Regions from separate parts of the Pseudomonas sp. MF08817 genome, predicted to be linked through region 1. Evidence: riboswitches for the same ligand, from Rfam matches in the RefSeq annotation. Region 1 holds a riboswitch; each other region holds the start of a gene.
The links. Region 1 has a riboswitch for cobalamin ahead of cobW (cobalamin biosynthesis protein CobW). Riboswitches for the same ligand answer to the same signal wherever they lie in the genome.

Region 1 (2,196 bases):
GTGGCTGTGGGCGGCGCCGGCACTGTCGGCGTGTTCATGGGCCTGGGCCGCCGGGGCGCTTTCATAGGTTTCGGCCTGGAGGATCAACGGCGCGACCCAGAAGCTTTGCAGCAGGGTCAGCAGCAGGGCGGCCAGCAGGCCGGTGAAACCTGCGGTTTGGGCGATGCGCTTAATCATGGCGGCAGGTCTCAATGGCACGGGAACGCGGCGCTGTGGCGGGTATCGTGGGCGGCGTTGTGCACCGCTTCGATGTGGGAGAACCCGGCGAAATACACCAGGCACGCGCCCAAAATCGACGCGCCGATGGCGGCAGTGAGGCGTTGGCTCAAGGTGGCGGTGCTGCTGGCGGTGCCGGTATGGCGAGTGCTGCTGATGATCGACATGGCGCTTCCCTTTGTGGTGTCAGGGCGGATCGAGCGCATGCAAACCCCTGCGAGGCGGGCCCGCAGGGCTTCAGACAGCGCCCGCCCACCGCGGGTTTGTTGGGTGAAAGTGGCCGTGGGGGCGCACTGTCGTGTCACTGGCCGGTCTCCGGGCTTGCGAGGGGCCGGGCTTGCGCCGTGGCCTGCTGGAATCGCCTTCCCATGCCGGTTGGCACAGTGGCTGTGATTCCTCTCTCGCTTACCGTTGCGGGGGCAGCACCGGATTCATCAAGGGCTTGAGTAAAGCACATGATCCACCGGTTTCCCGTTTCACCCTGTCAAGGGCACCTGTAACAAGGTGCGTAGGAGAGCATGGGCGAGGGCGGGGCGTCAAATGCCCGAGGCGCCCGGCATTGACCCGCCCCTACGCACTGCGTAGCCTTGCGCGTTCGAGGTTCTTCGGCCCGTGCCGAAGCTAAGAAGGGAACGCGGTCAATGCCGCGGCTGCCCCCGCAACTGTGAACGGTGCTGTTCGCTGCCACGCCACTGCTGATGCCTTCGGGCCAAGCGGGAAGGCGCAGCGAATGCCAGTCCAAGGACTGGCCCACCGTCAGCCAGGAGACCTGCCTCGTCACTGATTCTCACATTCAACCGGGCGGGGTGATCCGGTGGCGAAATCTGCCTTGGCGCCCCCCGCGCCCGGCCAGCCGTCCCGTATGCCCGCCCCCTTTGCCAAAGGGCATCCGATGAAAACACTGGCCAAACTCCCCGTCACCATCGTCACCGGGTTCCTCGGTTCGGGCAAAACCACCTTGCTGCGCCACATGCTCGACAACGCCCAGGGCCGGCGTATCGCGGTGATCGTCAATGAGTTCGGCGAGCTGGGCATCGACGGCGAAATCCTCAAGCAGTGCGCCATCGGCTGCACCGAAGAAGAAGCCAACGGCCGCGTCTATGAACTGGCCAACGGCTGCCTGTGCTGCACGGTGCAGGAAGAGTTCTTCCCGGTGATGCGCGAACTGGTGGCGCGCCGCGCCGATCTGGACCACATCCTCATCGAAACCTCCGGCCTGGCCCTGCCCAAACCGTTGGTGCAAGCCTTCCAGTGGCCGGAAATCCGCAGCGCCTGCACCGTCGATGCGGTGATTACCGTGGTTGACAGCCCGGCCGTGGCCGCCGGCACCTTTGCCGCTTTCCCCGACCAGGTGGACGCCCAGCGCAAACTCGACCCCAACCTGGACCACGAGTCGCCGTTGCACGAGTTGTTCGCCGACCAATTGGCCAGCGCCGACCTGGTGATCCTCAATAAAACCGACCTGATCGCCCCGCAAGACCTGGAGCGCGTGCGCCAGGAAGTGGCCGAAGAACTGCCGCCGGCGGTGAAGATCATCGAAGCCAGCAGCGGTCGCGTGCCCCTGGACGTGCTGATCGGCCTGGGCGCCGGTTCCGAAGAGCACATCGACGGGCGCCACAGCCACCACGACCACCATCACGGCGATGGCGGCGAAGATGACCACGATCACGACGCGTTCGACTCCATTTCCATCGAGCTGCCCCAGGCCGACGAAAGCTTGCTGCTGGCCGCCCTTAACGAGTTGGTGGTCAAGCACGGCATCTTGCGGGTCAAGGGTTTTGCCGCCATCCCGGGCAAGCCGATGCGTTTGCTGATCCAGGGCGTGGGCAGCCGTTTCGACAAGCACTTCGACCGCGCCTGGCGCAGCGACGAGCCGCGCACCACCCACCTGGTGTTGATCGGCCAAGACCTGGATGCCGCCCAACTCGAAGCGCAACTGCGCGCCGCTCTCGGCGCCTGACCCATGCACCTGCTCAGGAC
Region 2 (2,196 bases), on a different contig from region 1:
GGTGATGGGCAACAAGGCCTCCATCGCCGAACTGATGCCGCGCCAGCCGCTGTACACCTGCCTGCTCACCGAAGAGGCGCAAGCGGTGATCGGCCAAATGCACCCCAACACCCGGCACGCGGCGCAGATCCTCCAGGCCGAGGGTTTCAGCTACCACAATTACATCGATATTTTCGATGGCGGCCCGCTGATCGAAGCCGCGGTGGGCAACATCCGTGCCGTGCGCGACAGCCAGTCCTTGACCTTGAGCATCGGCACCCCGGACGACGAAGCCCCGACCTGGCTGATCCACAACCGGCGCCTGGAAAACTGCCGTATCACCGCCGCCAAGGCGCGCCTGGTGGGCAATCAGTTGCTGATCGACCGCCTCACCGCCAAACGCCTGCAACTGCAACCCGGCCAATCGGTACGCGCCGTGCCCATGGCCCTGCGCCACATGCAAGCTGTCGCCGCGTAACCCTCGCGGTAGCCGCTGGGGTGCGCAGCGCCCCTCGGTGGTGTGGCACCGGGCCAATTTTTACGGCCGCTACGCGACCGAGCGCGGGCGAGCCCGTTTGCTACACCAGTCTCCCCAAAACACCTGCCAAGGTTGACGAACGGTCATGCCAGTGTTCAGATGCCGCCCTGTTTCAGGTGCCTCCTGCCGCCGTGCATGAGGTGAAACGGGAAACCGGTGCGCCCTCCCAGGGCTAGTCCGGTGCTGCCCCCGCAACGGTAAGCGAGTGATGGGTTCAATCAGCCACTGTGCCTCACGGCATGGGAAGGCGAACCCCTCCAGCCTCGCAAGCCCGGAGACCGGCCTGGAATGTTTGTTTGGCAAAAACCTGCGGTGGGCGGGCATGGGCCGGTATCGGCGTGTGCCCGGTACTTTCTCCTGCGTGCTTCTGCGAAAGAAACTTTTTCGAGAAGACCAAAAAATGAATCAACTCCAAACCTTGCGTGCCCGGGCCCTGTGTCCTGCGCCCTTGCATGCCTGCGCGGCCCTGTGCGGCGCCCTCCTGAGCCCGGCCCTGCTGGCCGATGACAGCGCCCTGACCCTCGAACAACAAACCGTCAGCGCTCCGTCCGTGGAATCCACCACCGTCGCCGAGATGGCCAAGTACGGCAGCAAAGTGGAGATCGTCAGCCGCGAGCAGATCGAGCGCGCCGGCCCCAGCAGCGACATCTCCCGCGTCCTGCAGATGTACGTACCGGGCCTATACGTGGCGCCGAAAAACGGCCCGTTCGACTACGGCACCTATTCCCTGCTGGGCGGGCGCAACGACGACACCCTGATCCTGCTCGACGGCGTGCGCCTGAACAATCGCCTGTATGGCGGCATTTACATCGACACCCTGCCTGCCAACGCCATCGAGCGCATCGAAGTGCTCAAGGGCGGCCAGAGCCTGCTGTTCGGCACCCAGGCCGTGGCCGGCGTCATCAATATCGTCACCCGCAGCCCGCAAAGCCGCGACATCGGCGGCGAGGTCAACCTGGGCCTGGACAGCTTCATGGGCAAAACAGGCGACGCCCGCGCCGAGCGCATCGTCAGCAACGGCTGGGGCGACCTGGGCCTTTTGGCCTACGTCAGCCACAACGTCTCCGACGGCTACCAACCGTTTCGTAACCGCGACTACAGCGCCAACACCACGGACAAAAAGCGTTCCTACGAGGTCACCACCTTCGGTGCCAAGGCCATCCAGGCGTTGGGCGACGATGCGCGCCTGGAGCTGTTCTACCAATACTCCGACGCCAACCTGGACTTCGCCCGGCCCGCCAACAACCGCAAAACCACCAACGACCGCGTGCAGCAAATCGCCACGGCCACCTTCGAGCACAGCCTCAGCGAACGCCTGAGCTATTTCGTCAAAGGCCACGTCAACGACTGGGACACCCGCTACACCCGCATCAACAACGCCCCGGGCGGCGCCACCACGGTGGTCAACGACAAGGATTACTGGGGCTTCACCGACTGGGGCGTGCAGGCCGAAGGCAAGGCCGAACTGGACGGCGGCCACGTGCTGGTGTTCGGCGCCGACAACCAGTGGTTCAAGGGCCAGGACGATGTGCTCATCATCGACGACAACCAGGCCCAGGCCCACGCCCTCTACACCCAATTGCGCCCGGTGATCGCCGCCCTGCCCGACTGGCACCCCAGCCTCGGCATCCGCCACGAAGCCATGAGCGGCGGCGATAGCGCCACCGTGGGCATGCTCA
Region 3 (2,196 bases), on a different contig from region 1:
TCAGTTCACTGGCCTGCACCAGGCCCAGGTGGCGGCTGGGCAGCTCGATGCCCGTCTCGCGGGACAACGCGCCGTACCAGCGCAGGCCTTCGGTGAGGCTGCCTTCGAGCAGTTGCGCATGGCGCAGGGTGCCGACGCGGTTGGCCAGCACCCCGGCAAAGGGCAGGTCCGGCTGGTAGCGCGCCAAGCCCAGGGCCAGGGCGCCGAAGGTCTGGGCCATGGCGGTGCCGTCGATCACGCCCAGCACCGGCACGCCGAAGTGGCGCGCCAGGTCGGCACTGGAGGGCGTGCCGTCGAACAGGCCCATGACGCCTTCGATCAGGATCAGGTCGGCCTCCCCCGCCGCTTCCCACAACAGGCGACGGCTTTCCTGCTCGCCCACCATCCACATATCCAGTTGGTACACCGGCGCACCGCTGGCACGCTCCAGAATCATCGGGTCGAGAAAGTCCGGGCCGCATTTGAACACGCGCACCTGGCGCCCCTGGTTACGGTGCAGGCGCGCCAGGGCGGCGGTGACCGTGGTTTTGCCCTGGCCGGACGCCGGCGCCGCAATCAGCACGGCCGGGCACTGGCGCACACTCACAATTCGATGCCTTTTTGCGCCTTGATGCCGGCCTGGAAGGCGTGCTTGAGCAGCCCCATTTCGGTGACGGTGTCGGCCAGCTCGATCATTTGCTCCTTGGCCCCACGGCCGGTGACCACCACGTGTTGCATCGGCGGGCGGGCCTGCAGGTCGCTGAGCACTTGGTCCAGGTCCAGGTAGCCGTGCTTGAGGGCGATGTTCAGTTCATCGAGCACCACCAGGCCGATGGCCGGGTCGCTGAGCAACTGGCGCGATACCGCCCACGCCGCTTGGGCGGCGGCGATGTCGCGCTGGCGGTCCTGGGTTTCCCAGGTGAAGCCTTCGCCCATCACGTGAAAGCGCACCTGCTCGGGGAAACGGCGGAAAAACAACTCCTCGCCCGTGCTGTTGCGGCCCTTGATGAACTGCACCACGCCGCACTGCATGCCGTGGCCCATGGCGCGGGCGAGCATGCCGAACGCCGAGCTGCTCTTGCCCTTGCCGTTGCCGCTGAGCACCAGCAGCAAGCCGCACTCGTTGGGCGAGTTGGCGATGCGTTCATCGATCACGGCTTTTTTGCGCAGCATGCGCGCCAGGTGGCGCTCGTCGCGTTCGGGGGAATCGGTCATGGGGCAGCTCTCCGTTGGGGCTGGATAACGGCGGGCAGGAATAAAGGACGGCAACAAGCCTGGCATCGCCCACCGTGATGCCGTTGGATGGATCAGGCCGGTCTCCGGGCTCATGAGTGGGTTGCCCCGGGCGGTGCGCCTTCCCATGCCCGGGTGGGCACAGTGGCAAAAAGCACAGCCTTGACTCATTTACCGTTGCGGGGGCAGCGCCGGGATCGTGACCGCGCGCTTGGCGCACGCACTCACCGGCTTCCCTGTTTCACCCTGTCGACCGCTGGCCACAGGGCACCTGAAACAAGCGGCGAAGGTTAGAGGGTTGGGGGTGGAGCGTCAATGAAACCCGGGGCCGCCAGGGTTGATTGACTGCGATGGGTCAATAAACGGGCGCCAATCTTGTGCCAGGCTGGAAGCGGCGATATCAAATAGCCATAACCCAAACACGATCGACTCAAGGGAGTGAACGATGCAAGGCATGATTATCAGCAACCCCAAGCTGGAATTTTTGCGACCGATGCTGGAGCGCTGGTTTGACTGCATTGATCGCTACAACCGGGTGCGCGGCGACAACAAGGCGCCGTACTGGTCAGACGAGCGGGCCAACCTGGGGCTGCTCTCGGCCGCAGCCTGGATGGCCGAAATGGTCACCCTGGAACATGCGCCCACCAAAAAGCAGTTGGAAAACGGTGAGCGCAATGCCCGCGCCGACCTGTACATCGCCAGCAAGGACGAATGGGCCTACGTGCAAGCCAGCCAGCGCTGGCCCCAGATCAACCACCTGAACCTGGAGCAGGCCCTGCTCGATATCACCAGCGCCGCCCGCCGCATCAGCTACCCCAGCGACCTGAAGCTGGGCTGCCTGTTCGTCGCCCCGCAAAAAACCCAGCACAGCGCCACCCCCGAAGAACTCCAGGACATGGTCGACGACCTGCAAAAGGAGTACAGCTGCGCCGTGGCCTGGTACTTCCCCTATGCCTACCGCAAGTTGCGCAACGAGGCGGGCAA

Region 2: it holds a riboswitch for cobalamin, as region 1 does, so the genes downstream of both, AC19YR_RS08480 (TonB-dependent receptor plug domain-containing protein) here and cobW (cobalamin biosynthesis protein CobW) in region 1, are expected to answer to the same signal.
Region 3: it holds a riboswitch for cobalamin, as region 1 does, so the genes downstream of both, cobO (cob(I)yrinic acid a,c-diamide adenosyltransferase) here and cobW (cobalamin biosynthesis protein CobW) in region 1, are expected to answer to the same signal.

The regions. Positions count from the first base shown of each region.
Region 1 covers NZ_JCBCUY010000003.1:69,730-71,925, forward strand. The annotation lists gene AC19YR_RS03055 (CbtA family protein) at 1-177, opposite strand, end outside; gene AC19YR_RS03060 (CbtB domain-containing protein) at 189-383, opposite strand; cobalamin riboswitch at 506-729, opposite strand; cobalamin riboswitch at 798-1,007, shown strand; gene cobW (cobalamin biosynthesis protein CobW) at 1,109-2,176, shown strand; gene cobN (cobaltochelatase subunit CobN) at 2,180-2,196, shown strand, end outside.
Region 2 covers NZ_JCBCUY010000010.1:114,483-116,678, reverse strand. The annotation lists gene astA (arginine N-succinyltransferase) at 1-457, shown strand, start outside; cobalamin riboswitch at 615-818, shown strand; gene AC19YR_RS08480 (TonB-dependent receptor plug domain-containing protein) at 918-2,196, shown strand, end outside.
Region 3 covers NZ_JCBCUY010000007.1:25,609-27,804, forward strand. The annotation lists gene AC19YR_RS06030 (cobyrinic acid a,c-diamide synthase CobB) at 1-589, opposite strand, end outside; gene cobO (cob(I)yrinic acid a,c-diamide adenosyltransferase) at 583-1,194, opposite strand; cobalamin riboswitch at 1,273-1,502, opposite strand; gene AC19YR_RS06040 (hypothetical protein) at 1,658-2,196, shown strand, end outside.